3 regions of the Bacillus sp. KNSH39 genome follow, and region 1 is predicted to be linked to each of the others. Evidence: predicted binding sites of a transcription regulator. Region 1 holds the regulator's gene; each other region holds the start of a gene.
The links. Region 1 encodes NrdR, which represses ribonucleotide reductase genes. Its sites were predicted from a motif close to AACACNATATATNGTGTT; they were not measured.
Positions count from the first base shown of each region.

Region 2: the regulator NrdR is predicted to act here: its motif matches at 1,242-1,259, upstream of nrdI (class Ib ribonucleoside-diphosphate reductase assembly flavoprotein NrdI).
Region 3: the regulator NrdR is predicted to act here: its motif matches at 1,342-1,359, upstream of ACUL40_RS10215 (anaerobic ribonucleoside triphosphate reductase).

Region 1 covers NZ_JBQXYO010000001.1:2,971,535-2,973,815, forward strand. The annotation lists gene ACUL40_RS15155 (replication initiation and membrane attachment family protein) at 1-907, opposite strand, end outside; gene nrdR (transcriptional regulator NrdR) at 1,060-1,521, opposite strand; gene speD (adenosylmethionine decarboxylase) at 1,805-2,188, opposite strand.
Region 2 covers NZ_JBQXYO010000001.1:5,230,604-5,232,884, reverse strand. The annotation lists gene nrdE (class 1b ribonucleoside-diphosphate reductase subunit alpha) at 1-847, opposite strand, end outside; gene nrdI (class Ib ribonucleoside-diphosphate reductase assembly flavoprotein NrdI) at 834-1,193, opposite strand; gene ACUL40_RS26855 (hypothetical protein) at 1,671-1,988, opposite strand; gene ACUL40_RS26850 (hypothetical protein) at 2,089-2,281, opposite strand, start outside.
Region 3 covers NZ_JBQXYO010000001.1:2,032,078-2,034,358, forward strand. The annotation lists gene ACUL40_RS10215 (anaerobic ribonucleoside triphosphate reductase) at 1-1,299, opposite strand, end outside; gene plsY (glycerol-3-phosphate 1-O-acyltransferase PlsY) at 1,525-2,121, shown strand; gene ACUL40_RS10225 (HesB/YadR/YfhF family protein) at 2,230-2,281, shown strand, end outside.

The DNA of each region.
Region 1 (2,281 bases):
GGGATGAAGGCTCTTTCTCTTTCATCGTACGTGCAACATGAGGCTGTACTCTTTCACTTAATACCGGTAATGCTTGACCATTTTCAAATTGATACCAATCGCGCGCTCCTTTTCTAAGCCTTTCCATATCAATTGTTTGCATCTCTGTCACTGCACCAAGAACGATATTTTGCATCGATAACACATCTACACCATACACGTAAGCAAGTGTTATAACGCAGTCTCTCACTTGATCTGTAATCGCCTTTTTAGGAACAAGAGCGGACAATCCATCTACAAATAAAGAGAAATCAAAGAAATCATTCCAAACTTTCGGAGCGTCTCCCTTCTCGTTACTTGGCATAGTTGTCGTTTTTGGAATACGAAGGTCTTCTTGCGCATGCTCAAGTTGTCCTGGATTAAACGAACCAAACACATCATTGAAAGAACGCGTAACATTTTCATAAGAAGCAAAATCAAATTCTTCTTCTAAGAAATATTGCTTTACTTGATTATATTTTGTCCTGCTCAATCGATTGTATAAAAAGATACTTAAAACAATATCATCAAAAAACTGCTTCGGAGATAAAGGTGGTTGCAACTCATATATGAACATTCGAATATCTTTTTCTTTCTTAATATATACCTTCAAAAGCCCAATTGCCTCTAACTTTACTCGTTCCTCATATACTTCAGGAAGTTGCATTTGCATAGTCACCATAAGGGAATGATGCGTATTCTCTTTTCCAAATACACGATCTTGCTCAAGCTCTCCCCATAGTGTCATGTATAAGCTAAAAGCTCTACTACCTATTAACGGCTGATACAACATCGTTAACACTTTTCGGTCGTAATTGTGCAGTAGTCCTTTCGCACTTACTTTATAACGATCAATCGGCAATAGCTCCATCCATGACTGTTTTTCCATTCTTGCTTTTCCTTTCTCTCATCCAATCTATCCTCTACTTCATTCTTTCTATCTTCATTATATAAATTCTTAGTGAAAAAGAGCTATTAGCTTGCGCTTCTAGCTCTCTTATCCTATTACTTACGGTATGTAAAGAGAATAAAATACAACTTCTACTCTCTTTCTTTTTGCAGTATATCTTTTAATTCTTCAATAAATACATTTAAATCTTTAAATTGACGATATACAGAAGCAAAACGTACGTAAGCAACATCATCAATATCGCGAAGTTCTTCCATAACAATTTCACCAATCATATCACTTTTCACTTCTGATATACCTAAATTACGCAGTTCACGTTCCACGCTTTGTGTTACTTCTTCTAATTGTCTTAAAGATACTGGTCTTTTTTCACACGCTTTAATTAAACCGCGTAAAATCTTTTCTTTATTAAACTCTTCTCGTGTGCCTTCTTTTTTTACAACGATAAGAGGTGACTCTTCTACCCTTTCAAAGGTCGTAAAGCGACTTAAGCAGCTTTCACACTCTCTCCTTCTTCGAATAGAGCGCCCCTCGTCTACCGGACGCGAATCTAACACTCTTGTACCATTATGAGAACAGGATGGACAACGCAATTCATTCACTCCTTTACACTATACTCTTTATTTTTCTCTACTCACTTCACCTAAAATATATATACAATATTATATAACTCATTCTAACTCTCTTACCACTTTAAGTTCCAGCGCATCACTTTATCATCTCATCCTTAAAAATAAGATGGTATATAGGGCACTACCTCATTTGCAAGAGTCCAATTTATTCAACTAACGAGTACGTTATATTTTCCCTTTTTTATAAACTAAAAAAGAGGTGCATTATACACCTCTTTACATTTTAAATCAATTATGTTCTTTTTTAAAGAGCTTTTGTTTCTCTCTGCTTAATTTCGAAGCTACCAGTGCCTCGAGGAAGCTCGATGCTCTCACGCGTTTTCGCGTTTAAACCTTCTGCAATATATTCTGCAGCAACATTTGGATCAATACGATCCCCACAAGTATAAACATCAATACTTGCGTAACCGTGCTCCGGAAAGCTATGAATTGTTAAATGTGATTCTGAGATAATTACTACTCCACTTACACCTTGTGGTGCAAATTTATGGAAAGCAACCTCACGCACTTCAGCACCAGCTCTTAGTGCTGCATCCACAAATAATTGTTCAATATACGGCATGTCATTAAGCTTGTCGAAATCGCAATCCCAAAGTTCAGCGATCACGTGACGACCCATCGTATCCATAGTATCCATTCTACAGTTCCCCCTTGTAAATTTATTCTAACTGTTCGAATTGAAAACTAATTTGCAATTTGGCTTGCTCCACTACCACGGGGG
Region 2 (2,281 bases), 2.3 Mb from region 1:
GCTCAAAGAACTTACTTGGAACGATAATTCCGATTGATAGAGACTGAATACGGCTCTTCTCATCGGCATTTATTTTTTTTGTATCAAGGAATTCAATAATATCCCAATGGAAAATGTTTAAATATACTGCACCGGCACCTTTTCGTTGGCCAAGCTGATTCGCATATGAAAACGAATCTTCAAGCAATTTCATAACAGGTACTACGCCACTTGCAGCGTTGTCGATACCTTTAATTTGCTCACCGCGTGCGCGTAGCTTAGATAAGTTTAAAGCTACTCCCCCGCCGATTTTCGATAATTGCATCGCAGTATTAATGTTAAAGCCGATCGAATTTAAGCTATCGTCCATCTCTAACAAGAAACAAGACACCATTTCTCCTCTTCTGCTTCTTCCCGCATTTAAAAAGGTTGGTGTCGCTGGTTGGTAGTTTTGTTTTACAATCATGCTTGCGAATTGTCTTGCCTTCGAAACATCACCGCGTCCTAAGTATAATGAAACAATTGCTACACGATCTTCATAGCTTTCTAAGTATTGTTTTTGATCATTCGTTTTTAACGCATAATCTTTGTAGAACTTAGATGCTGCCATATAAGATTGGAACTCGAAGTTTTCACCATAAGCGATGTTATATACTTCCTCTACTTCCTCCAAGCTATACTCGTCCAGAACGTTGTAATAGTAATCATGTTCTTTCATATACTCCATTCGCTCTGCCACGCTATTAAAAGGAACGGTATTCTCTCTAGCTTCTTCCATAAAGACTTCTAATGCCTCTTTATCTTTATGAAGCTGATAAAAACCGTCCTGCATTTGCGTGATTTCATTATTCAGTTCAATGTGTCGCAATCTCCCGCACCCTTTCCTTAAAATATTCTACATCGTTATTTGTTCCAGATAACTCAAATTTTGATACAATAGGCACTTCATATTTAGTAGAAATCTTGTCAGCACTTGCACCGAACATGTCTCCCCAGTTACGATTGCCGCTTGCAGATACGCCTTTTAATTTTTCATTATTGCGCTCTAAAAAGTCTAAAACACGTTCTGGTACATTGCCAAAACCTGTTGTATACGTAATAAGAATAAAGTCTTCATCTATTACTAGATCTTCATCAATTTGAACGGCCGGCATATTTAATTTGTGAATGAAACGCTTCACGTTTCCTGTCATAGAATCATATGCAACTAACATTTCCGACCCTCCCTCTCAAATCTATATTCTCTATATGTTGTTCTTGATTTCTCTATATATTGTATTACGTTTCAAAATAAGACACAAGATATATGTATAAATTCTTTCTTTTTTTAACTTTTACTTTTCGACATGATAGCCGTTTTTTTTCAATACAATGACTATGAAACAACATTCTAAAACTCATGTCAATAAAGTGCTTTTCAAAAAAGTTGTCAACGAATTTAACCTTATTTTTAAAAAAGTTAACAATATATTTTGTCATAAAACGTTAGATGCTGAAGAAATATATTTCTCCAGCATCACGCAAAAAAGAACAGATATGAAACTATAATCTGCTCTAAAAAACGATTACATTTATCAAATTTACCTTATTAAATATATTATACATATACTTTCGTTTCTCGTTACATACTAAAAGATAACTATTATAGAAAAAGATTATTATTATGGAACTTCAATTTATTTATGAAAAGTTTATTCAGAGTGCTCAATGCGCAAAATATCTTTTACAAATATATGATGCGGATTTTCATCTTTATCAATCATTGTACATACCGGAGCCTCTTCATCAAAGTATACAATCATTCCTTCTACGTACTGATATGTATGTCGAACTTGTACAGTTACTTTAATTTCTACTGCTTCTTCATATGCTCTTTTTATTTTCTGAAGCATTTTTGCTGAACATTTTCGTTTCTCTGGATACATAACCATTCCCATAAATCGATTGCCGGCTCTATCTTTCCACATATAATCCCAATGTGGTAAAATGCCTTGTTTAAAATCGCCCATAATTCCCCTCTCCTTTATCTTTTATTTATCCCGCATTAAACGTCCGATTGGTGAAAGGCTACTAATCAGTGAGAGATGCCCTGCTGATCAAAATTCCTCTTTATGAACGTGGCGTTTCTGAATATGTATAAATCACTTGCCCGCCTCGCTGTGCGTTACCAATGAAATGCTTAAAGTCTTCTCTATTTACAACAACTTCTCTGAACGTATAAAATACATCTTTCGTAACAACATACTCCTTTATTTCACCATTTTTTAGCTGATCTAAAATTGTATTTGCTAATTCTTTATCC
Region 3 (2,281 bases), 940 kb from region 1:
CCCAAGTTTCCATGATTCTTCATCTTCCCCATGATGCTTTCCTGTTAAAGCTACTAAACATTCCGCAAGACCGATAAAACCAATACTTAACGTCCCTTGTTTTAAAATCGAGGCTACGGAGTCTTCAGGCTGCAACGTTTCTCCACCACGCCATACACCTTGTGAATATAAAAACTGAAAATCTCTTGCTCGCTTCGTACATTGATACGCATATCTTTCTAATAGCTGCTTAATTCCTAAATCTAAATAATAGTTTAGCGCTTCAAAAAACGCTTCTTTTGAACCACTAATTAACGCTAATTTCACTAAATTAATAGACGTAAATGATAAATTCCCTCTACCAATCGCTGTTTCTTCTCCATGTATATTAGACATAACACGGGTACGACATCCCATGTAACATACTTCACTTTCTGGTCTTCCATCATAATGCACTGCATTAAACGGAGCATCTAAAAATGAAAAGTTAGGGAATAATCGCTCTGCGGTTGTCTCTAATGCTAATTCAAATAAATCGTAGTTCGGATCACTTTCTTCAAAATTCACACCTTTTTTCATCTTGAAAATTTGAATCGGAAAAATCGGTGTCTCTCCTTTACCAAGTCCAGCTTGTGTCGCTTTTAAAAGTTGTTTAATTAACATTCTTCCTTCTTTTGATGTATCTGTTCCATAATTAATAGAAATAAACGGTACTTGTCCTCCGCCCCTACTATGCATACTATTCGAATTATGAACGAAAGCCTCACACGCTTGATACGTATCATTTTCCGTTTCTTTCCATGCAAATTCTTCTATTTGTTCTTTCGTAAGCGGATATGATTGTAATCGTTTTTTATGTCTCTCAATTGTTTTTCGTACATAAGGTGCTAAATCAATATCAAAGAGTGCAAACGATTGACCACCATGCTGCATATTTTGATTCGCTTGAAAAATAATAGACGAAAGAGCCAATGCACTTTTAATGTCTTGCGGTTGTCTCATATGTCCATGTCCAGTATGAAAACCGTTAGCAAGCATTTGCGCTAACGGAATTTGTGAACAAGTCGTCGTTCCTGTTGCATAAAAATCTAAATCATGTGGATATAATATATTTTCATTTATCGCTTTTTTCACTTGATCTGACAATAAATTCTCAACAGCATAATATTTTGCACTCTCAGATGCGAACGTTCCCATTACGCCCATTGGAGAGCGGCCGTCTACATTTGCATTTTCTTGCATCAAATCTTGTTCATTGCCGTGGACTATTGTCTCAAACACTTTCATTAATTCTTCTCCACGTGTATTATTTTGTAACATTTATAACCCTCCACCAATATGTTGTTATCTTTTGATTAAAATGTTACTACATATAGTCTTACTGTTTCTGTGAGAAATGTAACATTACTGTGAAATTTTTTTCACGAAATAATGAATTTTTCATTTACAAAAAAGAAATGTGCTCTTTACAAATGTATGGTACAATATACGGGAAAAACTCTTTTTACCCTTTATCAACACATTTGAATAAAGGAGACTGAACTTATGGTTACTACATATCTTTTATTTATCGTTGCCTACTTACTTGGCTCGATTCCATTTGCACTAGTTGTTGGAAAAATCGGCTACGGAATCGATATTCGTGAGCACGGGAGCGGTAATCTAGGCGGAACAAACACATTCCGCACATTAGGGAAAAAAGCAGGTTTTACCGTTACAATTGCTGACATTTTAAAAGGGACATTAGCAACAAGTCTACCAATGATTTTCGGATTAGATATTCATCCACTATGGTTCGGGTTAGCGGCTGTTCTTGGACATGTCTATCCAATCTTCGCGAAATTCCGCGGTGGTAAAGCAGTTGCAACTTCTGCTGGGGTGCTATTATGCTATTCACCAGTTGTTTTTGCAATATTGGCTGTTGTATTTTTCACCCTTTTATTTACAACAAGATACGTATCACTTTCTTCTATGGTAACAGCAGTTGTTGCTGTTATTGCATCCATTGTTAGCGGGGATAAAATCTTCATTATTGCGATGTGTTTATTAGCAGGTATGGTTATTTATAAACACCGTGCAAATATCGGACGAATTATAAATAAAACTGAACCAAAAGCAAACTTTTCAAAAAAGCAAAAATAAGATCGTAACCCACATAACGCAAAAAGAAAACGTGAAGCATATTAATAGCGTCTTTTTGCGTTATTTTTTATACTAAAGAAAAAGCAACATAATTTGGAGGAACTATACATGAATCTTTCCGTAACAAAAGAAGCAGCACAATGGTATAAAAATGAATTAA